DNA from 2 places in the Peribacillus sp. NPDC101481 genome. Region 2 is predicted to be linked to the other one. Evidence: riboswitches for the same ligand, from Rfam matches in the RefSeq annotation. Region 2 holds a riboswitch; the other holds the start of a gene.

The links. A riboswitch is a leader RNA that binds a small molecule or an ion and turns the genes downstream of it on or off. The one in region 2 is predicted to bind preQ1.
Region 1: another riboswitch for preQ1. It lies ahead of ACIROD_RS23045 (QueT transporter family protein); the one in region 2 lies ahead of ACIROD_RS07400 (VUT family protein).

Annotation. Positions count from the first base shown of each region.
Region 1 is NZ_JBIWNJ010000004.1:288,095-311,273, forward strand. Features, by position in the region: gene ACIROD_RS23010 (iron-containing alcohol dehydrogenase) at 1-695, shown strand, start outside; gene ACIROD_RS23015 (ATP-binding protein) at 708-2,321, shown strand; gene ACIROD_RS23020 (sigma-54-dependent transcriptional regulator) at 2,326-3,756, shown strand; gene adhP (alcohol dehydrogenase AdhP) at 3,799-4,812, opposite strand; gene ACIROD_RS23030 (DUF3892 domain-containing protein) at 5,111-5,407, shown strand; gene ACIROD_RS23035 (hypothetical protein) at 5,489-6,301, opposite strand; gene ACIROD_RS23040 (YbaK/EbsC family protein) at 6,437-6,958, opposite strand; PreQ1 riboswitch class I at 7,126-7,170, shown strand; gene ACIROD_RS23045 (QueT transporter family protein) at 7,177-7,662, shown strand; gene ACIROD_RS23050 (TVP38/TMEM64 family protein) at 7,786-8,442, shown strand; gene ACIROD_RS23055 (PAS domain S-box protein) at 8,557-10,188, shown strand; gene ACIROD_RS23060 (cadherin-like beta sandwich domain-containing protein) at 10,240-11,733, opposite strand; gene ACIROD_RS23065 (copper resistance protein CopC) at 12,036-13,670, shown strand; gene ACIROD_RS23070 (YcnI family copper-binding membrane protein) at 13,689-14,351, shown strand; gene ACIROD_RS23075 (S8 family peptidase) at 14,398-15,396, opposite strand; gene ACIROD_RS23080 (SEC-C metal-binding domain-containing protein) at 15,730-16,236, opposite strand; gene ACIROD_RS23085 (nitroreductase family protein) at 16,429-16,998, opposite strand; gene ACIROD_RS23090 (toxic anion resistance protein) at 17,010-18,182, opposite strand; gene ACIROD_RS23095 (5-bromo-4-chloroindolyl phosphate hydrolysis family protein) at 18,179-18,835, opposite strand; gene ACIROD_RS23100 (hypothetical protein) at 19,190-19,522, shown strand; gene ACIROD_RS23105 (group-specific protein) at 19,868-20,095, opposite strand; gene ACIROD_RS23110 (ammonium transporter) at 20,143-21,420, opposite strand; gene ACIROD_RS23115 (hypothetical protein) at 21,417-21,593, opposite strand; gene ACIROD_RS23120 (DUF1657 domain-containing protein) at 22,087-22,290, shown strand; gene spoVAD (stage V sporulation protein AD) at 22,525-23,179, shown strand, end outside.
Region 2 is NZ_JBIWNJ010000001.1:1,537,544-1,545,761, forward strand. Features, by position in the region: gene ACIROD_RS07380 (DUF421 domain-containing protein) at 1-147, shown strand, start outside; gene ACIROD_RS07385 (alpha/beta hydrolase) at 250-996, opposite strand; gene ACIROD_RS07390 (PadR family transcriptional regulator) at 1,307-1,627, shown strand; gene ACIROD_RS07395 (hypothetical protein) at 2,025-2,174, opposite strand; gene ACIROD_RS07400 (VUT family protein) at 2,196-2,738, opposite strand; PreQ1 riboswitch class I at 2,789-2,831, opposite strand; gene ACIROD_RS07405 (SRPBCC family protein) at 3,081-3,563, shown strand; gene ACIROD_RS07410 (SRPBCC family protein) at 3,592-4,032, shown strand; gene ACIROD_RS07415 (HD domain-containing protein) at 4,169-5,140, opposite strand; gene ACIROD_RS07420 (hypothetical protein) at 5,164-5,487, opposite strand; gene ACIROD_RS07425 (TetR/AcrR family transcriptional regulator) at 5,718-6,287, shown strand; gene ACIROD_RS07430 (DUF4260 domain-containing protein) at 6,338-6,685, shown strand; gene queE (7-carboxy-7-deazaguanine synthase QueE) at 6,738-7,466, opposite strand; gene queD (6-carboxytetrahydropterin synthase QueD) at 7,459-7,929, opposite strand; gene queC (7-cyano-7-deazaguanine synthase QueC) at 7,929-8,218, opposite strand, start outside.

The sequences.
Region 1 (23,179 bases), on a different contig from region 2:
TCGATTCATTCCGCGAGAAAAAAATGACGATCATTTCAAAATCACTCGTCCCCGATATTGCAATAGTCGACCCTGGTACCTTAACCACTTTGGGACCGGATTTGACCGCAGCTACGGGAATGGATGTTTTAACCCACGCCATTGAATCCTATGTTTCAATCGCTGCGACACCTTTGACAGATGTACAAGCTAAAAACGCGCTTTTCATCGTTTCCCGCCACTTACGCCCCTCTGTTGCATCCAGGCATAATGAGGAAGCAAAAAGAGCGATGGCGATGGCGAGCCTGCAGGCTGGACTGGCTTTTTCCAATGCCATTTTGGGAGCTGCCCATGCCATTTCACATGCTATAGGCGGCAAGTATCTCCTTCCGCATGGTGAAATCAATGCTATACTCCTTCCTCATGTCATGGATTTCAATCGAATTGCCTCACCAAGGCGATTCAGCGAGATTGCCGACATCATGGGCATCGATACACGGGCATTGACCGAGCAGCAAGCAGGAATGGCAGCCATTAGCTTCGTAAGGGAATTATCCCAGGATATAGGGGCTCCCAAGAGTTTAAGTGATGTCGGCATTACGCAAGAAATGATAGATCCCATAGGGATGACCGCTCTTGAGGATGCCTGCATGATCACAAATCCTCGTGATATGTCATTAGAACAGATAAATCAGCTGCTTCTTACAGCCCTATAAGAGGTGAAAAGCATGAACAAACTTGAAATGATAGATTTAATGACAGGCGTTAAATCTTCAAAGAAAACGTATTACACGGAACTTAAGAAAACCGTGGATCAGCTGAAGAAGAAGAATATGCAGCTTGAAATCATGAATGACATCACTAAAAATATGAATATGGACATCGACATCCAAGAGATTCTCCGAAATGTTATTGCAAAACTTAAGCAGCTCATTACCTTCGATGACAGTCATTTTGTCATATTGTATGAGGAAGAACCTGCCCTGCTTCACATCTGCCCTAATGGTCACTGCGAACTTGAAATGGATCCCAAAAACTTGTTACACCCTTTTCAGGATTTCTCATCCGCCTTGATGGACAAACAGCCGATTCAGGTGGAAGTTAAACGGTTACCGGAATTTCCAGAAAAGGAACGTCTATTATCCCTTGAAATCGAATCACTTCTATTAGTCCCTTTATACGGAAAAAGTAAAAAAATCGGAATTTGGACTTTCGGCAGGAAGAAAAAGAAAACATGGCATGATGATGAACTCGAATTTCTTGAGCAACTATCCAATCAGCTCGCGTTAACTTTGGAGAATGCCCAGCTTTATAAGGAAGTTCTTCATTCCAAACAGGAATGGGAGGATACATTCAAGGCAGTTGAAGATATGATCATCGTCTTTGATCACAAAGGAACGGTCTATCAATCCAATGATTCAGCCAGGGACTTTTCCGACCTGCTTGCTTTAATTGAAAAATCCCAATCTCTGATTCAAGATACCTTTACATGTAATAAGCCAGGGTCTCAGGAAATTCTCCTTCAGCATGATACCATCTTGGAAATGCATGCCTACCCAATTCAAAATAAGGAGCATCAAGTATATGGGGTCATTGCTTATTATAAAAACGTCACCGAAAGAAGACAGATGGAAGTCCAGCTATTGCATGCCGGGAAACTTGGGGCGATTGGTGAAATGGCAGCTGGGGTTGCCCATGAATTGAATAGCCCATTAACGGCCATTCTTGGTAACTCGCAAATTTTATTACGGAAAACCCCAAAGGACAATCCGGATTATATGCTTTTGGACGATATCAAGATTTGCGGAGACCGATGCAGGCAAATAGTGAAAAGCCTGCTTACCTTTTCAAGGCAGGACGAGTATAGATTCCACTATTATTCTATTAATGAAGCCATTAACCAAGTCCTGAACCTTTTGAAGTTCCAACTTGGGAAGAAGCAAATCTCCCTCCATCTTACCCTTCAGGAAGACCTTCCTTTCATAAAGGGCAGCCAGCCGCAGATAGAACAGATCATCATCAACTTGCTATTGAATGCCAAGGACGCATTAGATGAGTCCGTCCAAACGGAAAAATCAATTGCGATCACTACCTATACAGAAAACAAGTTCATGGTGGTTCAGGTGACTGATAACGGAACGGGGATTGAAAAAGAACGCCTGCCCTTCATATTCCATCCCTTTCATACGACTAAAGACCGTGAAAAAGGTACAGGTTTGGGGCTGTCTGTAAGCCTTGGCATCGCCAAAGACCATGGCGGAATGATCGACGTTTTGAGCACACCAGGACAAGGAAGCACTTTTTTCCTGAGGCTTCCCTTACAAGGAGAGGAAAGGGGATGATAAGGTGGTTCATTTACTTGTGGTAGACGATGAGAAAGAGGTTGGGACTTTTCTATCCCGCCTTTTTACGATGAAAGGTTACCTCGTACAAGTTGTGAGTAGCGGCAAGGAGTTTCATGAGATCGATTGGAATCAGCAGCGTTTTGATGTCGCAATGATAGATTTGAAGCTTCCGGATTGTGATGGACTTTCCCTCCTGCAGCATCTAAAACAACTGCAGCCGCGTTGCAAGGTACTGATCATGACCGGATACAGCACCGTCAAGACCGCTGTTGATGCAATGAAGCTCGGCGCGAGTGATTACATGGAAAAACCCTTCGTGGATATTGAAGTACTGGAAAGGCAGATTGACAACCTATTAAATGAAAATGAAGCTTTGAATCAGCATTTCATTCATAAGCTAGCCGTGGATTCAGGACTCATTGTCGGTGAAAGTCCTTTAATGAAGAATTTGATTGAAACGGCTTTCAAGGTGGCCCAAAAATCCGTCAATGTATTAATTGAAGGAGAAACTGGAAGCGGTAAAGAAGTGCTTTCCCGCTTCATCCACATTGCCAGCCCCCGGAACCATGAACCTTTTATCGGCATCAATTGCGGAGCGATCTCGGAATCCCTGCTTGAAAGCGAATTATTCGGTCATGAAAAGGGCGCTTTCACCGGAGCGACCCAGCTGCGAAAGGGTTTTTTCGAAATTGCAGGGAACGGGACGCTTTTCCTTGATGAAATTGCGGATGCGAGTCCCGCCATTCAAGTCAAATTGCTTCGGGTTTTGGAAACGCGGGAATTCATGCGGGTTGGCAGCAGTGGAACATTACGGACGAACGCCCGGTTAGTGGCAGCCTCCAATGAAAACCTGCAGCAGGCCGTGGACAAGAATAAATTTCGGGAAGACCTATTTTACCGACTGAACGTCGTGACTCTGGATATCCCGCCATTAAGGGACCGAAAAGAGGATATTCCCTTGCTTGTCCGTCACTTGATTGAGAGAAATGGTCATGGAGATATTTCTTTTTCCAATGAAGCCATTGAAAAATTACAGCAATACAACTGGCCAGGCAACATACGCGAACTTTCTAATGTGGTCATGCGCACGCTAACTCTTGCAGACAATAAGTCGGTAATAACCGCCAATGATATCTCTCTATCCAACAGCCAGATCACCACTGACAAAAATGTGTCCCTTAATGAGATTCAGTCAACAGAAAACCTTCTTGAAGAGTGGCGAAAAAGACTGGTGGCCGATTTTAATGAGAAGGATGAACTGATGCTTGAAGAAATCCTTACGGAAATCAAACAGCTTCAATCGACAATTGGAAAGGAGCTCGTCATGCAGGCACTGCAAAAAACCTACGGCAACCGGAATGAAGCTGCCAAACGCTTGCAAATATCCATAAGGAAATTGCGCTATATATTAAATGAGAAGAGCCAGACATAATAAAAAGGAGGTTGCCCCGTTCCAGGGCTTCCTCCTCTGTTACTATTCTAGCGTCAATACGATGCGTCCGTTGATTTCTCCCTTTTCCATCATTGAAAACACGTCATTGATTTCATCAAGCTTTCTTGTTTCAATATTCGTTCTGACTTTACCCTCAGCCGCAAATTGAACAGCTTCCTGTAGATCTTTTCTCGTCCCGACGATGGACCCTTTTACAGTTACCCCATTTAACACTGTATCAAAAATCGGGATTGGAAGTTCATCATTCGGCAATCCGACTACGACAAGTGTGCCTCCCCTCTTGACAGAACTGTAAGCCTGTTCGAATGCTTTTTTCGTAACCGCTACAGAAATCGATGCCTGCACACCGCCAACTTTATCCTTTATGGCCTGTACAGGATCTGTCTTAAGCCCATTAACCGTGTAATCCGCCCCCAGTTCCGTTGCCAGATCAAGCTTATCATCTTGAATATCGACAGCAATCACATTAAAGCCCATCGCTTTCGCGTATTGCAGGGCAACATGTCCCAATCCACCAATTCCATAAACCGCTACCCAATCACCAGGTTTTGCTTCTGATACCTTAAGCGCTTTATACGTCGTTACACCTGCACAGAAAATCGGTGATACCTCCGCAAAGTCAAGCCCTTCAGGAACCTTCACCACATATTTGGCAGGTGCTTTACAATATTCCGCATACCCGCCGTCCACGGAATAGCCTGCATTCAATTGATCCAAGCAAAGCGTTTCCCTGCCGGTCAGACAATATTCACAATCGCCACAGGCTGAATAAAGCCAAGGGATCCCAACACGGTCACCCACTTTCAAGGAAGTTACGCCTTCTGCCACCTTTTCTATAATGCCCACACCCTCATGTCCGGGGATAAGCGGAAGCTTGGGTTTTACCGGCCAATCACCATGTACCGCATGTAGATCGGTATGACACACGCCACAGGCTTTAATTTTCACTAATATCTCACCATACTCCAATTTCGGAATGGGTACTTCTTTAACCTCAAGTTTTTGGTTAAATTCATTGACGACCGCCGCTTTCATTGTCTTGACCGGTTGTTTTGCATTTACAGTGCTTGCCCCTTGTTTTACATTCATGATTCATATTCCTCCTTAATTCAGTGGATATTATTTCTTGCTACTACTTAAATTTGCACTACTGCACTACTTAAAATAGATGCAAGTGCCATGCCACTGCAAAAAGGCCAATAAGACAGCAATCACAAAAAAAAGTGCCGAAAAATCGGCCCATTTGGACGAAATAACGGCTCAAGTTGGACGAAATCCGGTTTGTATATTGCAGAAAAAATGGCTCACCCTATAAATAGGAGGTGTCTAAAACATGGACCAATTTGAAAAAGCCTATGAATCATATAAACAGCAGGGAACACCGCAAGCAAACCAACCTGATTCAGCAGGAAAAGAAGAAATCATCGCCGTAAGGAAAAATGAAGAGGACAATATTATCGCCATCAAGACGAACTCCGGCCGCGAACTCGACTACCCCACAGCCCTTGCGGAAGCAAAGGCGGGCAACCTGGCCAATGTTGACGTCTTTCATAAATATGGACGTGACATATTGCGGAGTGAGCCCGATGGGATAAAGGAAAATAACCTGGATCAACTGCCGGAGTTTTGAAATTTCGGGGAGACTGCCTGATATGGGCAGTTTTTTTCTGTCTGGATGAGCTAAAAAAGAACCAGCATGATTAGCCGGATCTTATTTTTCGTAAGGATAGGATTCAGAGATTTCGAGCAGTCGGCCGCAGGACTCGACAACCTCGATGATTTCCATCCATGACATGTCCAGACCCAGTTCATTAGCATGGGAAATCTTATCCCGTAATTTCCGGATGGCATTCGCATCCTTCTTCCCTTTACTTTTCGAAGGGATTTGGAAGAAGTGCCTCAATTCTTTATCTTTATGTATAATATCGAATTTATCACTGATTTGCAGGCACTCTATTATATTGATATCCTCATTTTTATCGATTCTCCTTCTATATAATTCGGTTGCCTTTTCTAAACGGTCTTCGCTGATCATTGGATACCAGCTGCCATCGCCGAATCTATCCAGGATGATATCGCTCATCCTCATTTCCAATAAGGTAATATATCCGAATATCAGCATCCTGATCGGAGGCTTTTGAAGGTCGGCATGGGTAATCAACATTTTAATTGAATTATTCTCCAATACGAACACCCTTGTTTTATTCTTGAAAATATGGAGAAGCTGGATCAAAGGGGTTGAGTCCGAAACCATTTCCCTTGGTGAAAAGTTTCTCATAAATTCAGAAATACTTCCTTCACCTAGTTCTTCCCTTTCGATATACCCGATGATTTCCCCTTGATCTTGGACAGCCAATATATCAAAATTCTTTTTTTCCAATGCCTTCTGAATATCCAGCGCCAGATCATTTTTATGGCAAAACTCAAGCTCCTGGGCAATGCTCTTAACCGTTATATTTTCTTCATAAAGAGTTTTAAGACTAAGATAGCTGCTATTGCTTTTTCTTTCGCTTCCATTTAACATCTTTCAACCTCCGCTCAGGAACACTTTCTGCCCGCTTTCCGCTTTAATCATGGAAATGCATGCGGCCCCCACAAATAAAGTCCACTGCAGTGGACTCAATCCCAATCATGTGAATCTAATTTTTTGTTACATTAATCAAATGACATCAACTGCATTGCCTACCGCCGTTTCCTCATTGTCCTTTTCTTCCCAACCTTTACAAACATCCACCCACTCCTTCGCACCTGAATATTCAAACAATTCAGCGAGTGTAAGTTCTATTGCAGAGTTCGCACTGCCGCAAGCCGGGAACAATGACTCGAAGCGCTTCATCGATACATCAAGAAAAACAGCTAAATCGTTTGCCAGACCAAACGGGCAAACGCCTCCGATTGCATGGCCGGTCTGTGCAAGCACTTCTTCAGGCGAAAGCATTCGTGCCTTGAAGCCGAATGTCTGACGAAATTTCTTATTATCCACTTTGGCGTCCCCTGCGGCAACTACCAAAATCGCGTGTTCACCTTCCCCTTTAAAGGAAAGAGTCTTAGCAATCCGAGCTGGGATAACACCGATGGTTTCCGCTGCCTCAATCACCGTAGCACTCGATGTTTCGAACTCCTTTACGTCGCCTTCCCGATTCCATTGTTTAAAATGGCTTTTGACACTCTCGATTGACATTTTATATTCACTCCTTTGACGTACATATTGAAATAATATCATCCTTCATTGCAATAAATCAAAATCCTATTGTCTACTTCTACTGGGGAAACTAATAAATTAAAACCATTCTTTACAAATTGACGAAACAAGCGTACATGGGATACTATTAATAATCGGGTAAACGCCTAAACGTGGTTCGTAACCATCCCACGATAAAAAACTAGGGAGAGAGTAAAATGAATGTTCGTACACTCGTGATAAACGGGTTATTGGCTGCCTTGTATGTGGCGGTCTCATTGGTGTTTAAACCAATAGCTTTTGAGATGTTCCAATTCCGTGTACCGGAAATGTTGAATCATCTGATTATATTCAATAAAAAGTATATCTACGGTATCGTTGGCGGGGTCTTCATATCGAATCTGCTCTTTTCGCCGATGGTGCCATATGATTTGATTTTTGGGGTGGGGCAATCCCTGCTCGCCTTATTGCTTGTCATTTATATTTCTCGTTTCATAAAAGGCATTAAAGGACGGATGATCGCCACGATTATCTTTTTCACGTTCACAATGTTTTTAATTGCAATTGAACTGAACCTTGCCTTTGGCTTGCCATTCTGGCTAAGCTGGATGACTACAGCTGTCGGTGAGTTCGTCGTCCTCCTGATCGGAGCGCCAATCATTTATGGAATGAACAAAAGAATTCAGTTTGAAAAGTGGCTTTAAAAGGAATCTTCGCGCCGTTAGGCCACTATAATGGAAAAGAGCTGTCTGCATGATGCGGCAGCTCTTTTTTTTCACCAATGAACTCGAAAATGATAAACTATTAGTAAGAATGGTGGTGGCCCTTTGAAAAAAGTCCTGACCATATTAGGTCTACTTGTAATCGCAATATTTATATACTCTAATGCTGAGCTGTTCACTTTGGTTTGGAAAAGTGACCTGGATTCTGTTATTGGTATATTGAAGGAAAACCTTCTGCTTACATTTATTGTGACATTCGTATTGATGTTTGTACAAAATTCTTTTACAATCATCCCCTTAATTTTGCTCCTGACTATCAATGTCACGATATTCGGATTCATATATGGCTATCTATGGAGTTGGTTTACAAGTGTTGTTGCCTCAGGATTCATTTTTTATGCAGCAAGAAACTGGTTTCAGGAGCTTCTCTTAAAGAAGATTGGTGAAAAATGGCAGGAAACCGTTGTGGAGCATGGCTTCATGTACGTTTTTACAGGAAGGATTTTCCCGCTTATCCCAACAAGCTTAATTAACTTGGCAGCTGGAGTCAGCACTGTCACGTTCAAGGATTTTTTATTAGCGACGGCGCTTGGCAACCTTATATACTTTTTCTTCCTATCGCTGATTCCCTATGGACTGCTATCTGTTGAAATGAACCAATATACGCTAGCTGCACTCGCACTCCTCTTCTTACTATTTTTCATTATCTATAAGCGTGCAAAAAAGAAAAAGAAACTTACCTTCTTCAGAAAAAACAGGTGACCACATTGGCCCCTGTTTTTTTATTTAGGATTCTGCATATATTTTTTTTCGATAGTTTGTTAAAATGTGTATGTAATTTTACCTTTGAAATGTCTAAAATCAGGGAGAATCTCCATGTCCAAACGCTCCATCTTAGCAATATATATCCTATCCGGGATTCTTACATTAGTCGTATTCGACTATTTTTTAACTACAAATATCCAAAACAAGGAAGTCTTCGTTCAACTGCAAAGAGTGGAAGGCTTTGTTTTCCTTTTATCAATAGGCTTGGTCTTATATCTTTATTTAGCTAAAAGGGAAGAATTCAAACGATTAAAAGAGGCGGAACAACGTCGGCGTACACTCATCAATTCGATGGTTGATTTCGTTAACTTCAAGGATGGTGATGGCCGATGGCTTGAATCCAATACCTTCGGGCTGCAATTATTTCAATTGGAGCATGTAAATTATAAAGGAAAAAGAGACAGTGAGCTCGCCGAATACTCCGAATTTTATAAAGAGTCGTTGATCTACTGTGAAGTTTCCGATGAAGAAACGTGGGTAAAAGGGGAAATCACACGGTGTGAGGAAATCATCCCACTTCCCGATGGCAATCACAAGACCTTTGATACGATCAAAGTTCCCCTGTTCAATGAGGATGGTTCACGAAAAGGCTTAGTCGTCATTGGCAGGGATATTTCTGAAAGGGTTGTCGCGGAGAATCAATTATTCGAAAGTGAACAACGCTATAAGTCATTGTTTGAACACAACCCATATCCGATGCTGATGCTTGATTTAAACGGAATGATCACGACGGTGAATCCTAGATTTGAAACGGTAACAGGCTTTCAACAGGAAGAAATACATGGAGCCTCATTCATTAATTTGAACTTCTCAGCAGAAGACGCGGAATTGATCCGTACATCTTGCCAATATGTCATGGAAAACCATAAGGGAATCAAAAAAGGTAAAGATATAGAATTCCTGACGAAGTACGGGAATTCCATCTTACTTTCTTGTACGTTTGTCCCGATGATGGTTGGCGAGGATTTAGTCGGAATCATTACTTATGCTAAAGAGGTCACTCAAATCCGGGAAACCGAAGCCCGCTTAAGAAGAACCGAAAAATTATCGATAGTCGGCGAACTTGCCGCAAGTGTGGCCCACGAGGTACGAAACCCGTTGACTTCTTTAAAAGGTTTCGTCCAGCTGCTTAAAAAGAGCGACCATCCCTATGAACAATACTACACAATCATGTTAAGTGAGTTGGACCGAATCAATCTTATTGTAAGTGAGTTACTCGTTCTGGCGAAACCACAGGAACTTCCATTCAGCAAACATCAAATCATCGACCTGATGAATGATGTCAAAACCTTGTTGAAACCAGAGGCGGACTCGTACCCCACCCAAATATCAATATCTGTTAAAAACGAAATACCGCTTCTTTTATGTGAGGGAAACCAATTAAAACAAGTTTTCATAAACATGCTCAAAAATTCAATGGAGGCATCCGCAGATCACATTTGGATTGATTTCGAACGCATGGATAATAACCTTTCCATCACCATCAAAGATAATGGAAGCGGAATTGAAAAAAACCGGATAAAGCATCTCGGAGAACCTTTCTATTCTTCTAAAGAAAAAGGAACCGGATTAGGACTGACAGTCAGTTGCCGAATCATCGAAGCGCATCGGGGAAAGGTCCGCTTTAACAGCGAACTAAACTATGGAACCGAGATCCAAATCATTTTGCCCATAAAATTTTGAATCCGAGGACAAGCCTAAACCTTGTCCTTTTTTGCAGGATTCAGAACGATTCTATTTAAACAGGGAGGTGAAGAAATCCTTTATATTCCCAAAGAATGACACAGTCTCGACAGGCTGTATCACATTAACCTGGCCTTCTGTATCTTTCGATGTATCGCTCACATTCTTGCCAGCCATACTCATTTGTGCAGCCTCAACTTCCTCTGCCTCTTTTGTTTTGACATCATCCACGGTTTCTTCCTCATCCATCTCCACATCCATATCCTTTTCGAAAACAAGGACGTAAGTACGGCGCTCCCCATCCTTCGAAACGGTAACGGATATGGCCGTCTTCGCTTTATCCTTGATCTTCACTTGTTTACTGCTCTCACCGTCATATTCAATCGTTGCTCCGCTGGCATTTGTCACTGCATCCATTTCGACTGAAGAAATATCATTATCGACCTCGATATGATAGGTATGCTCATTAGATACAAAAGTTTTGTTCCATACTCCAGTTGATACTGTCAGATTGTTTAACACTGGTGCATTATTGCCTTCCTCGCCTAAAGAATCTGCTGACGCTGCCTTCTCTATAGAATCCGTTTTCAGTTTTTGTGTTGAATTACTTTCAATTTGCTGTGCTTTCGGCACTTGGCTGACACCACTGCTTAGTTTTAGATTATTGGAGGATTCCTCTGATGTTAAAGGTGATTTATTCCCATTATCCGAGGATTCTGTTGATGTTAAAGATGATTTATTCCCATTATCCGAGGAAGGTTGAGCATTACTTGTTTCTGTGGATGGCTCCTTTTGAACTTCACTCTCTTTAGGAGCATCTTTCGATTCGGTTACCTTGGCTGCAGCCCGTGTAATCGTTAGCGTATAGGTTTTTTCATCTCCATTTTCTGCTGTAACGATAATCTTCACCGTTGTCTTACCGACTGGAAGTGTGACCTTTACACCGGCACTGGTAGCATCCTTTCCATTCACCTTTACAATTGCGGTACTGTCACTCAATGTTGGAGTTACCATAACGGACTGGACTTCATTTTCAACTGAAGCATTATAAGCTGTCACTTTAGAATCGAATGTTAATGAGCCTTTTGATAATCCAATCGATGTTAAAAGGTTATCATCACTTTCAAGTTTTTCGACCTTGAGAGTATACGCAACCGTTTCATTTTCCCCATCGCTGACGGTGATTTTAAACGTGTTCATGCCAGTTTGAAGAGTTAAATCCTTCACTTTACCATCTGTCATTTTTACACCATTCACGTATATGGCTGCATTCTCGTTAGGACTTGCTGCAAGCAATGTGATCTTTTCCACATCATTCCCCACTGCCGAACTATAATCGTGTACATCTTCCGAAAATTTTTGATCCAGTTCTATCCCTTCTATTTCTAGCTTTGAAAGACTATTTACCGTTTGTGCCTCTTCCTGAATGACAGACGCGCCTTCCGCAGCCCATGCCTCGGGCATATAAGTGGATGTTCCCATCCCTACAAGAGAACCAACCAAGATCACCTTCACGCTTTTTTCTTTTAACCCCTTCTTTAGCAAAGCCTATCCCTCCTATAATTCCTGCAAACATGATAGGGCCAGGTTACCAAAGGAACCTTAATTATTTCTTAATGGATTTTTTCGGAGGATACCTATTGATTCTTTGGTGCAAAGCGGAATCCCCAACCAATACTATGGTTATAATGGATGGAGGGAGGCAGGTCATCTAACCATATTGTTATCACCTTTCTAGCGAACCTCTTAAACTGCCTTTAGATAACTAATTTATTTTCACTGTTTTTTCACATTTTCCTTTTATAATAAACTTACATAATCTGATGAAAGGATGATGGCACACCAAGATGAAAAAATATTTTTGGCTGATAGTCAGCCTGTTCGTTTTGCTTTTAAACCCAGCAATGGCTTTTGGTCATGCTACAATAATAAGCTCTAATCCTAGCCCGAATGAAGCAATGGATGCTCTTCCTGAAAAAATCAGCATTCAATTCAGTGAGAATATCCAGCCAGCTTTCCATTCGCTTGAGGTATTCAGCCAAGATGGGGACAAAATTCAAATCCAAGACAGTGCAATCTCGGAACAAAGTGAAAAAGTACTGGAAGCTAAGTGGAAGGACACTATCGATGAAGGGATTTACTACATTAAATGGAGAGTGGTTTCGAGTGATGGCCATCCCATCGAAGGAACAATACCCTTTCAATTCGGAGATTCAGCTGGTCTTTCAGGCCAAGAAAATTCCGAAGTAAATGCAAGTTTTCCGAATTCCATCAATGTAATCCTGCAAAGTCTTCAATACATATGCTTCGCTGCCCTAACCGGAATCCTTTTTTTCAGATTATCGTTAATGAAGGATTCTCGACTTTTTGAAGCTAGCAAAAGAACTCGTCTATACCTTTGGAGTTCATATGCAGGTTTAGCATTTTCCATCTTCTGCAGTCTGCCTTTAAAAGTTACGCTTGATGCTGGCGTGGGTTGGACTGATGCATTTAAAGTTAGTTATATAAAAGAAGTATTGAATGCTACAAACTTTGGATCGGTCTGGATCATTGAAATTCTGATATTGCTGCTTCTATTTTTAGTGATTTATTTCATGCTCGAGAACACCCTGAATAAATCACTACCTTACCTTTCTTTCATCATAATTGCCTGCTTGATGATTTGTAAGGCTTTAACTGGACATACAGCAGCCGTTCCTAATCAGGTCCTGGCCGTTTTGATGGATTTCCTTCATTTATTATCCATGGCTTTATGGCTCGGCGGCATTATGGCCTTATTGGTAATTTTGCCTGGGCTAGCCAATCGTCAGGCAGTCCAAGAAGATAAGAGAACGTTTTACTGGTCGATCATTTCCAGGTTTTCAAAATGGTCATTTCTGTTTGTAATCATACTGATTGTCAGTGGGATATATAGCAGTTTACAGCATGTACCGACTATCCATTCATTGTTTAACACAACATATGGCCAATTGTTACTAGCGAAAATCGGTCTCATGTTAGTCATGATCGTTTTAGGAGGCTTTCATTTTCTCCGAGGGAAAAAGCAAACGAAAAAACTTGGTTATAGTGTGGGAATGGAGTTTGGTTTAGGGATCGTCATACTTGTCGTTGCAGCTCTATTGACAAATGTCCAAACTGCCATGTCTTCTCCCGGGCCCATTGAAAAGACGTTACTGACTGAAGAAAATAATGAGGTTACATTAATGGTGACCCCCAATGAAGTAGGGGATAACCTGATTCAAGTAAACCTTTCCAATGAAGGCAAGCCAATTGCTGAAATAGAGCAGCTTACAATCACAATGCAGTCATTGGATACGCCAAATGGTGAAATAAAGCTGCAGATGAAGGAGAAAAACACAGGTACATTTACATCAAAGTCTATATTAACCATGCCAGGAAAGTGGAGTATCCATGTTCACGGATTAACTGAAAGCCTGGATTCAATCAATGCTGATTTTATAATTTTCATAGGAAATTCATAACAGGAGGAATTAATACTAATGAAGAACATTTCAAAGCTTCTTATTTTTACATTTGCTGCACTATTCATTTTTTCCGGTTCAGCGTATGCTCACGTTACAGTCAAGCCTAGTTCATCTGCCCCTGAGGCGTGGGAAACTTATACACTCAAAGTACCCGTCGAAAAAGAAGCTGCCACTACAAAGGTGACTTTAAAAGTTCCTGAAGGGGTTACTTTTGAGAGCTATCAGCCTGTACCGGGATGGAAAGTAACTACAGAAGGTGACAAAGATGGGCATGTAAAAACGGTAACTTGGGCAGCAACTGATGAAGGTATCGGAGCAGGACAATTCCAGCAATTCTCTTTCGTAGCACAAAATCCTAAAGAAGAAACGAAAGTTGCCTGGGATGCATTTCAATATTACGAAGATGGTGAAATTGTTGAATGGAGCGGTGAAGAAGGCTCAGACCTACCGCATTCTGTAACGGAAATTACGGTTGTGCCTAATGATAGTGCAGAACCAGCGAACCATGGTCACAAAGATGAAGCTGACACTAATGATTCCACGACAACTGACAATTCAAAGGAGTCAGCAACAACAGAAGATGATAGCAACCAAACGCTGATCATCACCCTGGCTGTCATATCACTAATTCTTTCCATTGTAGCGCTTTTAGCAGCTCTAAGGAAAAATAAAAAATAATCATTATGGAAGGGTGCCCCAATTTCTTGAGGCACCTTTTTCTTTTCTAATATTCCATGACAACCGATTTACTCGGTAACTTAAGGTTCTCTGATTCTATCGTAATCTTAATCGATTTTTCAGCTCTTTGGTCCGTTATCGTTAAGTTAAGCAATCCATTTCCCTGTGCTTTTTTGCTTATTCCCAGATCTTCCGTACTTTTCACCAGCTGTGCATATAATTCCGCTTCAGTTAAATTGCGCTCAAATTCCTTTTCAGCAATCACTTTCAAGAGAGCTGCTGCACCGCTTACATGGGGCGTAGCCATTGACGTTCCGCTCAACCTCGCATATTTATTGCCTGGATACGTAGAGAGAATATCAACCCCTGGCGCCACCAAGTCAATTTCATCATTTGTATTTGAAAAATCCGCTAAATTTCTGCTTAAATCCACAGCTCCGACTTCCACTACCTCGGGATATGCTCCTGGATAATCCAATTCATCCGTTTCATGACGCCCATCACCGCTATTTCCGGCTGCACAAACTACAAGGATATCGTTCTGAAGGGCCTTTTGAATGAGTTTGTGTTCAGTCTCATCCGGAGGTCCGCCAAGTGAAAGTGAAATAACCGAAACCTTTTCTTCATTAGGTCCCCGCCAATTGATTGCATACTCTAGAGCCCCATTAATCCAATCTATATCGCCTTGTCCTTGACCATTTAGGGCCTTTAACGCTAATATGCTTGCTTTCGGAGCCACTCCCACTACACCGGCATTATTAATGGCAGCTACAACCGTACCGCTAACATGTGTCCCATGCCCGTTATCATCTTGATAATCCCCGGTACTGGTAAAATCCTTCCCGCCAATGATTCTTTCCTTGAGGTCTGGATGTCCCTTGTCAATGCCTGTATCGATGACGGCAACTACCACGCCCTCACCATAATTGCTTTTTTCCCAAATCGCCGGTGCTTTCACAAGCTCGACACCCTCAGGAATCTTCTCTTTCACCGTTTCCATTACTTCTAGAACTTTGTAAGGTATTAATCTTTTTTCTCTTGTCATTTGATTACCCCTTCCTTCGTTCAATAAGTTAAACTGCCATCAGTGTGGGGATTTTTATCCCGTCTGGTTGCCGTCTACCGTTGAAAGAGATGAGATCAAAAAACTCTTCTCTCTTATATATACCAGATTTATGAAAATAAAAAAGAAGTTTTCGGAAAATTCCGTCTAAATAACTAGTTTTTATTTCTTTTTATGTTATTATCTGGTACTCTCATTATAGAACAAACGTTCGATAAATACCACATTTTTTTATTCATTATTCAGTTTTTTTGCAAGCATGCGCTTTTCCAATTAAAAAAGAAGCGACTCCGAATCGAGTCAGCTTCCAAAATGTTAAGCTGCACCGCAGCATTTTTTGTATTTTTTCCCGCTTCCGCATGGACAAGGCTCATTTCTGCCAATGACTGGTTCTGCATGAACATGCGGCATTTTAGCAGCCTTAGCACTTTCCGTGATAATTTGCGTGCCTTTTTCCTTCATTTGCTGATACCGCTTTTTAAATAATTCCATTACATCTTTACTGTACTTCAGCGTATCTTCCGCGATATCCATCGCCTTTTGCTTGGAAATATTATAATCCTCCAGGACAAATTGATTATCCCCGAAAGAAACCCTCACTCCAAAATGCTGTCCCGCCTGTTTATTGCCTTTAAGCTCCTCAACGAATTCAAGGTATACTTCCTGGCAATCACAAGTTTGATGCATGCAATAATAATCATATATCCAATACGATTTATCTTCGTACTTACTCTTTAAGGCAATGCCATCCTCAACGCCAAATACATCCAAATATTTTATCGCTTTTCCATCGAGTATCTCAAATGGATCAATCGTTCTCATCTATAGACACATCCTAATTCATCAAAATTTATTCTTCCTATGTATTGTACAACCTAATTCATCAATCGTCACTTGAAACGAAGCTTGGCAAAGCCAAATCCCCTTCATTAAATGCAGATTTAAGGAAGCCTTATTGAAGGCAATAAAAAAGCTGCATCAGTATCTATAAACTGATGCAGCTCCCTCAATCTTTCATCCGATCCATGTGGTCAATTCATCAATCGATGTTCTCTTGGCAGGTTTCGGCTCCATGTCAGGATAACCCAAGTATATGAAAGCCAATACCTCGCCCTTAGAGGATAAATTGAAAAATTCACGGACCTTTTCATGATACGTTATTTTCCCCGTTCTCCATACTGCTCCCAGACCTAGAGAATGTGCTGCAAGAAGCATATTTTGGATGGCACTGTTCACTGCCGCATATTCTTCTGTCACAAGGACATTATTCTTATCACTAGGCTCTATGCCCACTGCGATGATGACTGGAGCCCTTAATGGATTCTTTTTTTGCCGTTCGAGCTTGCTGATTAAATTTTCAGGGGTATCATCAGCATTTTCAATTCTTGTGATTTCTTCGAATACCTGGCCAAGTTTATTTCTTCCTTCTCCAGTCAATACAAAAAAACGCCAAGGTTCCGTTCGATGATGATTGGGTGCATACGTTCCGGCTTCGATGATTCGCTCGATCATTTCCTTAGGTACCGGATCTTGCTTTACGATTCCAATGCTTCGTCTCGTTTTTATAGCTTCGATAGTTTCCATTTTATCTCCCCTTATCCCTTTATCTCTAATAGTTTCTGTTTCAGCTCATTTTCCATTGATGCCAATTCCTGTTCGGCTTGCCTGCGTTTATGCCTGCCTTCTTCTTGAATCCGCATTGTTTCCTCAAGCGTGGAAATCAAGTTAGCTTGAGTTTTCTTTAATGTTTCGATATCGACAAGTCCGCGCTCATTTTCTTTAGCCGTTTCAATGGTATTCGTTTTCAGCATCTCGGAGTTCTTCAATAACAAGTCATTCGTAGTCTTGGAAACCTGTTTTTGTGCTTCTACAGCATGCCTTTGCCTGATTAGGGTCAATGCAATCGCAACCTGATTCTTCCAAAGGGGAATCGCGGTCATGATCGAAGATTGGATTTTCTCGACTAGTGCCTGATTCGTGTTTTGGATCAGCCTGATTTGCGGTGCGCTTTGAATCGTGATTTCACGACTCAATTTCAAATCATGAAGCCTTTTATCCAACCGTTCAGCAAATTGCAGAATATCATTGACCTCTTGAAACTTCATTTGATCATTGCTTGATTCAGCGGACTTCCTTAGCTCCGGAATCGTTTTCCCATGAATTTCTTCTAGTTTGATTTCCCCAGCTGCAATATAGACATTCAATGCCTGAAAGTAATCCTTATTCGTTTCATATAGCTTTTCAAGAATTACGATATCCGATAACAGGATATTCTTGCTCCGATCGAGTTTCACACTGATACGATCAATTTGGGCCCCTGTTTTTTGATACTTGGATAGTACCTCCTGTACAGATCCCGAGAGCTTCCCGAACATACGCGCAAAGAATGATGGCTTATCCGGTTTTAGCTCATCCGGGCTCAGCTCGTTTAACTTTTTCATTAAATCACTGATAATGTTGCCCACTTCACCCACATCTTTTTTCTGGACATGCTCAAGCATCGAATTAGAAAAGGTCAGGAGCTTTGATTGGGCGGGTGTACCATAGGAAATCATTGCCTGATGATTCGTTGGGTCGATTTGTTCGGCAAGCTGATAAGCCTTTGCCCTGTTCTCTTCAGGGATGACATCAATCAGCTTAACCGGTTTCGCTTCCTGTGAAGATGCTTTCTCCACCTCCTGCACCCCATCAAATGGATTGGCTAAAAGATCATCGATCAAACTGGCATCGTTCGTTTTATTCAACAGGTTTGGATCATTGTTATTCATTTTAACCTCCTGCTTTCATCAATTACTTGTGACTCTTTTCTCGTTTTAATGGATTGCTTAGCAACATCCAATTCGAAGTTAAGGTTATCGATATCATCCGCAATCACTTTATATAAATCCTTTTCTATCGTATTAGTGAGTTCCTTTAATGTTTTACGAGTCTCAGTTAAGGAGAGTTCGAGTTCCCTATTCTTTTTTGGCTGCTGTGCTAAAAAAACATACTTCTCCGCAAGCTCCATGGCGGAATCCAGATGCGAGTAATAAAATTGTTCCGCCTGGTAAAATCGCTTCGGTTCTTTTTTCGTCAGACTGTATATTTTCCTGATCATTTTAATCATATCTTTCCTCTGTTTGAAAGAGGAGATATGCCTGACCGAGATTAGTGCTTTTTGCACCCGCCAAATCTTTGGTTTTGCTTCAGTTAAATTTTTCTTTATATATTGATATTCTTTTCTCGTCAATTCATGTTTTTTGAGGTATCTGGATGAAAAATATACGGAACTTAGCCAGTATGCAAGCACCCCTCCTGCTAAAGATATGACAACGGACAGGGCAAACGGTTGATTCAATACAAAATAGCTAATTATCCAAACCGGCAAAACCATTGGAAATGCAATCAATATCGGAACAAAATCAGCAAGAAATCGATTCATAATCATTACACTCCTGACTTACACTCTTTTCTTTATATACGGATTATCCTTGGAATTGGTTTCAAGTTGGATAAAAGAATTTCTCCTCCCCTAAACGATATAGGAACCGGATGGTTTCTGCAAATTTATTGAAATTTTTTCTGTAAATTACCCCTTCTTCCCGCTAATATGGGCTAACGCCTAGTCACTTCACCGGAACTGACATAAGTTATAGGGTATCCATCCTGATTTTAAAAAGGAGAGTTGACCATGAATTCATACGGATTTTATCCTTATCCACAACAAAATGGAAATCATCAGTACTTTGAACCAAATTTTAACCCATACTTCCAACAGCCTGAACGATTTGATTATATGCCACAGCAAGATTGGAACCTTCAGCAGGTACAAGAAAATCCATATAGCCATGTGCCAGACCAATTCGATATTGAAAGGCAGCCTCAACAACTTGAAAGAAGAATCCGGGAACTTGAGCGTCAAAACGAGCGTCAAACGAGGGAACTCAATCGGCAGAACCAAGAAATCACGCGGATAAATCGTGAAGTGAACCGCATTAACCAGGAAATCACAAGGCTAAGTCAAGCGGATCAGCGACATACGAATAGGTTAAACAGACTGAATCAAAGACTTCGGGCAGTGGAAAGAAACCTTAACATCCCCTTCACCGCGACAGATGATGGTTTTTAAAGATAGCAGGAGCTCATTATGGGCTCCCGCTTTTTTATTTTTCCATGCTTTTATCGAAGGCCTGGTAGTCAGTTCATGAAATTTAATCAAACGATTGATTAAATCTTTAAAGATCCGCTAAACCTTTGTCCGCGTTACTTAAACTCTTAAAAGAATACCTTTTCGTTTACAGTCATGTTTTCGCTGCCTTAAATGTTATTCCTGCTATCTTCTTTAAAAAAGCAGTTACAATTACTTTTGCACCGAATAAAAAGAAAATAGGAGTCAGATTCCCGCGCCCAATCCCTTAAATCGTTTAATAAGAAAAAACAAAAAAAACGGAAGTCATCCTCCGTTTTTTTCCCTTTACAACATTAACCGTTTCAACTTTTCGTTTCTTGATTCCTGTTCCTCCTGGGTAGACAAGTCATACTTCTTCAATAGATGAAAAAGTTCATTCAATGTTTCCTGCGAATTCCCTTTTTCCAGATATCGATCTAATGTTTGACTTATTTCGCTTGGTAAAAATCTCTTTTGACTTTCAAATTTCAGCCTGACATCTTGCTGCGAATGATTAAGATTGCATGCACCCATTTAAATTCACCTCTTACTTATCTTGATACTATCTTGTATTATAGTCATTACCTTGTCAATTCTTCATCCTGCTTATAGTAGTCCTCGACCTTGATGAACTCCGGCGAGGTATGTGTGGCCATGATGCCATGATAACTGATATCCAATCCGAGTTCTTCTTCTTCTTCAGTGGATCTGATAGGCAGCCAAACATTTATAATTTTAAAAACGAACCATGTCAATGTAAAGCCCCAGATGCATAACACCACTAATCCTAATGTTTGAACTCCGAGCAAATGCCATCCCCCACCGGCGAACAATCCGTTTTCAGTGGAGAAAAGCCCTACCGCTATCGTACCCCACATCCCTGATGCCGCATGAACAGGAAAGGCGCCAACCGGGTCATCAATTTTTCGGGTTTCCAGCCAATTGGTCGCAGCTAACATCAACATTCCAGAAACTGCTCCAATCAACAATGCCGAAAGATCACTAACGAATGCACAGCCAGCCGTAATCCCGACAAGACCTGCAAGTGATCCATTGATGACGGAAGGTGCATCCGAGCGTCCATATCTAAAAAGTGTATAAAGCAAGGTTGCCGCTCCCCCTGATGCAGCTGAAAGCATCGTGACAATTGCAATATGGCCAATGCGTCCATCAGTAGCTTGCAAGGTGCTTCCAGCATTAAACCCAAACCAGCCAAACCATAAAAGAAATGCCCCAACAGATGCCAGTGGGAGATTGCTCGGCAGTGAAATGGAGCTAGTCCCCCGTGAAGTGAATTTTCCTGCTCTCGGCCCGATTACAATGGCGGCCGCAAGTGCAGAAAAACCGCCTAGTGCATGTATGACTGCTGACCCTGCGAAGTCCTGCATGCCTAACAAACTTAACCAGCCACCACCCCATACCCAGTGACCGGCAATCGGATAGATGAATGCCGTCATCATTACGACAAAAATAAGATACGCCCGAAAATTGATCCTTTCTGCAACGGCTCCCGAAACGATGGAAACGACCGCGATGACGAATGCCCCTTGAAATAACCAAAATGCGTCGATGGAAATCGTAAGGTCTATATGCGACAAATCACCTTTCAGCAGAAAGCCGCTTGCTCCAATAATTCCAAATACATCCGCTCCATACATTAAGCCAAAACCAACGACGAAATAGCAAAGCGTTCCAATCGTAATATCGGCAAAAACCTTCATGATGATGTTCACATTATTCTTCGTACGGACGAACCCTGCCTCCAATAAAGCAAACCCGCCCTCCATCAATAGAATCATGGCTGCTGTCAGAACCACCCAAATCGTATCCAAGCCAGCGTTTAACGTTTCTAGAGTCATCTTGGGGTTCCCTCCGCTTTCTGCCAGGCCATTATTTCTTTAATGATGTCTGATGGTAAATTAATTTCCCGTTTTTCCGGTTCAGCTTCAAGTAAACCGATCATCTCATTTAAAAAAGCGACCTTCTGTTTTATTTTCTCGATTTGTTTATATCTATCTTTAACATTCACCAAATGCTCAACGGCCTGGTGATGACTTGGAGCACGCCCTGTAAAAAAACGTTTAAATGGTGATAGGGATTGATACCAAGCTTCCTCAGCTCTTCGTTTTTGCTCATATTTATGAATTTTACCTTTAATCGATTCAATTTCCGACTCTTGGTTGCTTTTATGGAATAGCAGTCCTTTTACAACTTCTTCAGATGAAATTTCAAAAACAACTCTACTATATAAATCATCATGAATATAAATGTCATATCACCTCACGTAGTCACGTTATGTTTTCTAATTATATTAATAATTCTGAATTCAGTCAATAATTAAGAAATAAAAACCACTTTGCGTAATGAATGATATTAACCTCACTTTTTGTCTGTTGTCCTTCATTAATCAAACGTTTGATTAATGGACTGAGATAGTTAACTCATCCAGATAAATATTGGAAGGTATAGATAATCATTTTTTTCTTATTCTAAACAAGAAGATATAAACTAGGGAGGTCCTATATATGACAGTAATAAACGATGTCAAAACAACATTAGCCGGGCTGAAAAGTGCTCAAGCGAGCTTTGAAACCTTCGCCCTTTCAACAGATAATGAGCAAGCCAAACAACTGTACCAGCAAGCTGCCCAACAAACACAAACGATTGTGGACAGCATCACTCCTCGCATTGAAGAGATTCAAAATGAGGAACCTCAATATAAGCAATAATCATTCATATAAAAAAGGGTGGTTAAGGCAACCAGCCCTTTTTTGTATCCATTCATTTCTTTTCTATATCAAGCGTTTTTCCGTCCTTACCGGACTTATGGTGTATTGAATTGGCGGTAATGCAGCTATATCTGTTAGGGAACGGCACCAATATATTCAAATTGGCGAATCATTTATGTTAATACTTGGTTTTACCTTAGCACTGACAATACTCATACATTGGGGTGGTTTATAATGCTTACGGGGCATCGCACATGGGTGTTTGATCAAAAGCCTGTCATCGTCTCCACAGGAACTGTCGGCGGTCCATTTGAAGCAGACGGTATGCTTGCGGATGATTTTGATCTTCTCCATTCCGATTTATGGATAAATCAAGATACCTATGAAAAGGCACATAAAGTCTTATTGGAAGAAGCGAGCACAAAAGCAATCGAAAAGGCTGGTCTTCAGAAGGAACAGATTCAATTTTTCCTTGGAGGCGACCTTATCAATCAAATAACACCTACCAGTTTTGCCTGCCGAACACTGGGAACGCCTTATCTCGGCTTATTTGGCGCCTGCTCCACCTCCATGGAGGGATTGGCGCTTGGTGCTTATCTTGTCAATACCAAAGGAGCAGAGTATTTATTGACAGGAGCATCAAGTCATAACGCCGCAGTAGAAAAACAATTCCGCTACCCAACTGAATACGGAGGGCAGAAACCTCCAACAGCCCAATGGACCGTTACAGGAGCCGGCGTGGCTTTATTAAGCAGCGCCGGGGAAGGACCAAGGGTCACTTCAGCTACGATAGGCCGGGTCATCGACATGGGCCTCACTGACCCTTTCAATATGGGAGGTGCCATGGCCCCGGCCGCCGTGGATACGATTGAAGCCCATTTAAGAGAAA
Region 2 (8,218 bases):
ATTGATTCTAAAGAATTAAATCGGGGCGGCAAGGACGAAGCATGGCTGAAAAACAGAATCAAAATAACATATAATGCCGACGTGAACGATATTTTATTGGCAACCATTGACAATAATGATGCCTTAAAGGTCTTTTTCTACAAATAAATCTTCAGCCAAAGTAAAATCCCCCTCAAGTATAGTGTAAAGCCTACTTATGAATGCAAGCTTTACACATATTAACTTAAAGGGGATTTATCAACTCGCTTATTACTCCGACCAGTTCAGTGTATTTAAGAACTTATACACATCTTCATACACCTGTTCACGTTCCTTGCCCAATGTGATAATATGACCTGAATTTTCATACCATATCAAGTGTTTATGCTGCGTATCGACTTCATTGAAAATCGCTGTAGCACTCTCCGTATAGTCAGGATCATCCAAGCGCCCTTGTAAAACAAGCGTTGGTGATGTGATTAAATCTAAATTTTCACCTGTCTCATTTATAATATTCAGCACATCTTTAAGTTGAGGCATAGGCTCTTCTTCCAGCAGCTTCACTTCTGCAGCAATTTGGTCTGCATTTTTGCCCTCAAACTTCTTATAAGCCTGTGCATAATTGAGCAAGCGGTTCTTTTGTCGATCGATACTTTTCCCTTGCGTCGGAGCGCACATTGAAACTACGCCTTTTACAGGCAATTCAATTCCCACTTTTAATGAGAAAACTCCTCCTAAAGAAATTCCTACAACAGCAATTTCTTCATAGCCTTCTTCTTTAAGGAATTTATAGCCATTAACTACATCTTCCCACCATTCCTTTGGACCAGTCTTAACGAGTTCCTCACCAGATACTCCATGCCCTCTATAAAGAGGTCCGTGGCAAGTATAGTCAAGATCATTCAAGTATTTCCCTAATTTCTTCATATCTCCTGTACTTCCGGTAAACCCGTGAAGTAAAAGAACAGCTCTCTTTCCACCAATATATGTGAATGGCTCTGGTGCTTTCACTTTCATCTATCTAGGACCTTCTTTCTTTGCTCTTGTTGATAAATAGAATCTAAATGATTTTTGAAAAAAAATCAATTAATACCCCTTGAGTAGTGATTCTTCTATCCTATTCCGTATTTTCATTAAAACAATTAAATCATGTATATAGTATCCTTACCACACTCTTCACAACTCATCCGTTCCGAAGCACATTTTACTATGATTAAATTTATTTAGCAATCGTCATTTAACCATTTTTTTTTAGAAAAGTAAAATGCACCTTGTGATACGATGTACAACGTATTACACTTTAGAAATGAAAAGGAGGAGAATTTATTTGGATAAAGAATTAATGAAGGGAAGCATTGACCTCCTTTTGCTTTCACTTCTTTCACAAAAAAAGCTATACGGCTATGAAATCACGAAGATCTTGAAGGAAATGAGCATGGGCAAATATCAAATAAGTGAAGGCACCCTCTACTCCGCCCTGAAACGGTTAGAAAAAAAAGAATTCATAAAAGGCCATTGGAAAGAGTCCGAGTCAGGCCGCAGGAAATATTATCATGTCACCGAAAATGGACAAACCGAACTTGAACGGAAGCGAGAATGCTTTTTCTTCCTCGAAAAATTAGTTCGGAAAACCACAGAGCAATTCTAAACAAAATACAAAGCTTCCTAGCCCCAATAATGGAACGGTGCAGGAAGCTTTTTTTGATGTTTACTCGTGAATTCGTCCTGCACTCATAATTTCGCACTGTTTATTCGTGAATTACTCTTGAGTTCGCACTGTTTACTCGTGAATTTGCGCTGTTTACTCGTGAATTCGTACTGCACACTTAGTTCGCACTATTTAATCGTGAGTTTTTCACGTTTACTCGCGAGTTTGCGCTGTTTACTCGTGAGTTTCGCACTTTTACTCGTGAGTTTGGACTGTTTACTCGTGAATTTTGCACTTTTACTCGTGAATTCGTACTGCACACTTAGTTCGCACTATTTAATCGTGAGTTTTTCACGTTTACTCTTGAGTTACTCCGTTAACGCGCAAAAAAAAGGACCTAATTTGGTCCTTTTTTGTCAATTCCTTTATGCTTGCGATAATTGGCGCAGGAGAGCTTCATGCATTCCCCTTGAACATGGGGGCCATATTTTTCACGAAAGGCCTCGAGGCAATAGCATTTATCTTCTTCCTTTTTGGTTCCTTCCATCGAGTGCACCCCTCCTGGCATTTAACTGGCGACTACACGTTTCTCCAGTTCTACGTTGATTCGTCCCAACAGTACGGCACCAATTGACTGTATGATGGTTTTAACGATGATTTGCCCGATGACCGCAGCGGGTACTGCTTCCCATGGCAATATATTGGCACCCAGTGGACTTAGGCCAATCACGACAAATATCACCGAATCGAAAAATCCTCCAACGATCCCGCTGTAAAACACCCTCCAACTCATCGGAAGCTTTAAACGGGTATAAATTTCCGTGTCCGCCGTTTCTGCGACCACAAACGATAATGCGGAAGCAAATACAATCAGTAACGTATCCCCTAATAAAAATGATACACATGCAGATAAAATAAGTGCAGTGACGATACATATATAGGTCTTCGCGCGGCCGAATTTATTCTGGACCAGATCTCGGAAGATGAAGGTTCCCCCGATGAGCAATGTCCCCATCGGGATGATGAACATGCCAAAATGTAATGGCGCAAAAGCTGCTGTAACCACATTCGCCGTGATTATGGATACTAAATACAATAAAATTCTTAACATTTCTTAATTCTCCTTATACAGAAAAAACAGCACCCTAAGAAAGAGCACTGTTCTCCTTAGTTTTTTTGAGAGGGTAGCTAGAACCTCTTCCGCCCGGGCGGATTATCATTTTCCTCATTTATCGTAGCTTGAAAACGATTGGAAATCAAGAAGTTTCCATATGGCCCTTTTATGTTACGGAGAATCCGATATTAGCAATTCACTTCAAATCTTCTTCAATGCAATGACTTTGCCGATTTCTGTCGCAAAAAACTGCTTGACCGCCTGTATATGAAAGCCGAAAATCAATGATAGAGTCATTTACGATCTTGATACCTTATTTGGCGAGGAGGAAAAAGAATTATGAAAAAAACTACGTTTGTCTATCCTATTTATATCGCAACCACACCAGAGAAGCTTTGGGAAGCCTTGACGAGTGGTGAAGTCACGAAGAAATATCACTTTGGATTGCAAGTACAGTCTGACTGGCAAGAAGGGGCAGCCGTTAAATATTTGCTGGAAGATGGGCGGATTACTGATCATGGTAATGTACTTAAATGCGAGCCGTTGCACCTGCTCTCGTTTACATGGATCATGGCAGGAGACGAAACACCTCGCGAGCAGCCTACACGGGTCACTTTTGAATTACAGAAAATGGACGATTCGACTGTGAAGTTAATTCTTAGGCATGAGGAGCTTTTGAAGACAGATTTCGTATATGATGAAAATACCTATGAAGGCTTGAATAATGGATGGCCAGCCATTCTAAGTAACCTGAAGAGCTTGCTTGAAACTGGACGGACACTGCCGTCAATATCAGTAGATTGGGATAGTGGAAAAAAATAAAAACAAATCGAAAGAGAGTTGTTTTAGTATGGATACCCAAATAATCACGAAATTTAAGATAATCAAGCCAGCTAATGAAGTGTTTGAAGCCATAGTGAATCCTGAAAAAATCAGGAATTTCTGGTTCTCATCGAGTTCGGAAAGATGGGAACAAGGCAGGACACTTACATTGAGATACAACGAATACGATGCTGAAGTGGTCATTAATGTAATGGAAGTTGAGGAAAATAGGAAAATCGTGTTTGCGTGGGGCGGAAATGATCAAGAAACGATTGTTACCATTACACTAAAAGAGTTGGATAAAACGAGTACAATCATTGAAGTAAACGAATCAGGATTGAGTGAGGACGACCCTGAAATAATAAACAAAATGATCGGACAAAAAGAAGGTTGGGTTTATACATTAACCTGTTTAAAGGGTTATTTAGAAAATGGCGTTAATACTTTGAGAGCATCATTGGTTTTTTAATTATTAAAGGGTGCTGGTTCAGATGATAAGGCATCCGTTAAGCAAGCTCCTTCCTAATGTCGATTGTCTAAATCAACTAAGGGAGGAGACCTAGATGTTTCCGAGAAAAAACTTCCCGTATGGTTTGACACGAAATTCAATCGGAAATCACTTTTAGATACATGCCCTTTGAAGCTTTTTTGTAGGCTTCAATTCCCATTTTCTTGACTTTTTCCGATAAACTGGATGCTATTACCAATTGGGTTCCTTGAATAACTGAAGGATCTATCAGGCGCATTTTATTTTTCCGATGTATATCGTATTCCACTTGATCTTCTTTCAACTTTACGTTACCATGGATCCGTTTTAATAGGTTTTGAACTTCATGGTCTTCAGTGAAGCTTAACAAGCACATGACTTCTTCATCTGTACCGAGTAAGTCATCAAGGCTGATCAGTTTTTTTGCTAAAGCCACTTTTAAGGTCTTTGCCAAGATATCATAGCCATATATATTAAGTGGGTTCATGAAAAAATCAATAACTTCGCTGTAATACGTTTTCACAAACCATTCCGCCGATTCAATATTATCCAGATACATCCTTCCATTTATTATGATTACATGTTCTAGGAATTCTTTAATGGCTTCGATGGTGATATGTCCATATTGATACATATCCCGGAGAGTATAATCTACCCGATCGGCACATAACTCAGGTGCTGGCTGTTCAAGCAATTCCCATTTTGATTGAAAAATGACTTTACGATCATATCCATATTCCTTCAGTATAAATGGGATTTCGGATTCCATAATGACTTGTTCATATATTTTTTCATGATAATCTTCATCCTTACAATCCAGAACGAAATCAATTACATGTGAGAATGCAGTGTGGGATACGTCATGCAGCAAGCCCGCGATTTGTTCCTCCAATGAACCTCCAAGCGCTTTTATTAAAAGCATCACACCAATTGAATGGTCAAATCGTGTGACATCCCACTTCTCATTAACTAAATAACTTGCCCCGCCTTGATGTATCCCCTTCAATCTTTGGACCGGTTTACTTACTATCAGCCCTTCCAGAACTCCCTCTACAATGTGTTCCCCATAGATACTATCCGAAACTATCAATAACTGCCGCCTCCACCATTAGTTTACTCATTACAGACAGGTGATTTCACTGATTTTTTTCTGCAAAAATTTTTTTCTCCCTTTTGATTTTGCTCATATTGCTTTTTTACCAAATTTTCCAATTCCTCTTCATCATTCAAATCGACATCACTCGGATTGTCCTCATCAACTCCATCTATGATCACCATTTCATTTATTATTACCTGTTCTCGTGGATACACTTCAAAAATGTCTTCTACAGGAATTGTTTTATCTTTATACGGTTTATTGAATAAAAAAAAGCCGTCAAGACTATGAAAATTGATGCCAAAATACCGAATTTCTTTTTCATTTATCCATCCCCTCAAATCTCCAATAATATCCTTATAATACCATATAAGGGTATTAAAGTTAAAAATAAAAACGCTGCAATGTCCTGAATGCTCCCCTTTGCAACACTGGTGGAATTCCGCTTCAGTAAATGGTAAAGTTTATCTTTAAAAACAGGAATTTATTATTCAATCTAATATTTGACATTTGGAAATCAGTGAGCTATCATCCTAATTAACCAGTGGTCAATTAATAAGGAGGTGACAAGATGTCGCCAAGGAAATCGGCAGGTAAAGAATTATCCAGGGACATGGTGTTGAATGAAGCTAGAAACCTTTTTGCAACGTTAGGGTATTCTAATGTCTCCATGAGGCAATTGGCTAAATCATTGGATTGCAGCCATGGAGCCATTTATTATCATTTTAAAAATAAGGCGGAAATATTTTATAGTTTGGTAAAAACGGATTTCTCCGTTTTAAATAATTTAATCGATGATATCATCATGTCGGAAAAGGATTCTTCTGTAAAAATGGAAAAGATTTTATTGTGCTTCTTGGAGTTCGGTCTAACCCAACAAAATCATTATTCCATCATGTTTTTATCGAAGGAAAAAGAAATTCAGCAGTTACTTCAATTTGATTCTAATAAAACATATGAAAAGCTCATCCAGTCCCTGACGGACCTAACGGACAACAAATTGAATCCTGCATCCATATGGTCGATTTTTCTTTCTCTTCACGGATTCATAACTTTTTATATTAATTCTGAGCTAACTTATCAAGATGTAAAAGGCTTAGCTTATTTTCATGTAAAAAATATCATCAGGAACATCATATAATTTTTTGAATATTATTGACCATAGGTCAATTAAACATTGGAGGTTTTAATATGGTAAAGAAATACCTTCATATTGAAGGACTCATGGTCCTTTTAGCGGTGATTTACATCTATTCGTTATATGAATTCAGCTGGTGGATTTTCCTTCTATTGATTTTATCGCCTGATGTTTCCATGCTGGCCTACCTGATCAATGATCGGATTGGAGCAAGGGTTTATAACTTATTTCATACTTATACTCTGTCCATCTTCATGATTTTGCTAGCCATTTTTCTAAAGTCTGATGCATTGATGCTGATTGGTTTAATTTGGACTGCGCATATTGGAATGGATCGCTTATTTGGATATGGCCTTAAATACACATCATCCTTCAAAGCTACACACATTCAAAGGTTGTAATAGCTTAAAAGGCAGTGTGATTACGCATCACACTGCCTCCGCTTTCTTTTCTTTATACGCCCCGCTTGTTACCCCATATATAGGTATGCAGCTGGGGCAGGACTTTCACATCATTCAATTCATCATCTGTTATCACTTTATCAATTAACTCTTCGTACTTCTTCAATAGGCCGCTGATCAATTGACGATCATCCGCCGTCCTGCTGTCGTCATTGCCGACCTGCAGATAAAAAGGAATTTCCGGGTAACGCCCATGTACATGTTTGGCATATTGATAATCTTCCTCGTTAAATACGACGATTTTCAATGAGACATGGTTGTCAGGATTTCGATTGGCAAGGTTCGAGATGATTTTGTCGAGCACCGTAAAGTCGGTGTTCATTCCAGAGCTCGGCGGCTTAGGTGAAATAGTCAGTTCATCAATATCGAGAAACCAATCCTGCCATCGGCTCCCTTGGGTTTCGACACCTATTTTCATTTTATTTTCATGTAAGATCGCTATCAAGCCGTTTAGGTTTTTCAACAGAGCCGGGTTTCCTCCTGATATCGTAACGAAGGAAAAAGCGGAACCCCCAATACGCTTCAGCTCATCCCATATTTCTTCGGCAGTCATCTGGACGGTATCTTCCTTACCGGAGCCATCCCATGTAAATGCGGAATCACACCAGGCACACGAATAATCGCAACCGGCCGTCCGAACGAACATGGTTTTTTGGCCAATGACCATTCCCTCCCCTTGGATGGTCGGCCCAAATATTTCCATAACCGGGAGTTTACTCACTTTCCATCCACTCCCGTCTGGCTTCGGCATAGCTTGTCGGCGTTTCGTACAGTCGAACAAATTCGACTCTAGCACCTTCATATTCTTTTAATGAAAGGTATTCGGCCATTTTTTCATAAATCCAGACAACCATATTTTCAGCTGTTGTATTCATGAGCGGCAGGGTTTCATTCAAATAACGGTGATCCAGGTGGATTTCAATTTCATTTTTCCATATATCCTTGATGTCCCCAAAATCTATCATCAACCCGCGTGAATCTGTATACCCGCTTAATCCGAAAATGACCTTATACGTGTGGCCATGCAGGTTCTTGCATTTTCCTTCATAATCATGCAGATGGTGTGCCGCATCAAAGGTGAATTCCTTACTCACGAGAACCCTCTTGTTTGTATACTTCAATTGGCTGCGCTGAATATCTTCATCTATTTTTTGGAGTTTATCAACTATCGTAAAACCGTACATCATGAAAGCACCTTCCGTCTGCTTACATAGTCATCCAGTCCTTTTTTCCGCAGATTACATGCCGGACAATCTCCACAGCCGTCGGAGATGATTCCGTTATAGCAAGTCAGGGTCTTTTCGCGCACAAAATCGAACGCGCCTAGCTGATCCGCTAGCTCCCATGTTTCCTCTTTATTAAGCCACATTAGCGGCGTATCAATGACGAATGACTGGTCCATCGACAAGTTCAAGGTCACATTCAATGATTTAATGAATACATCGCGGCAGTCCGGATATCCGCTGAAATCCG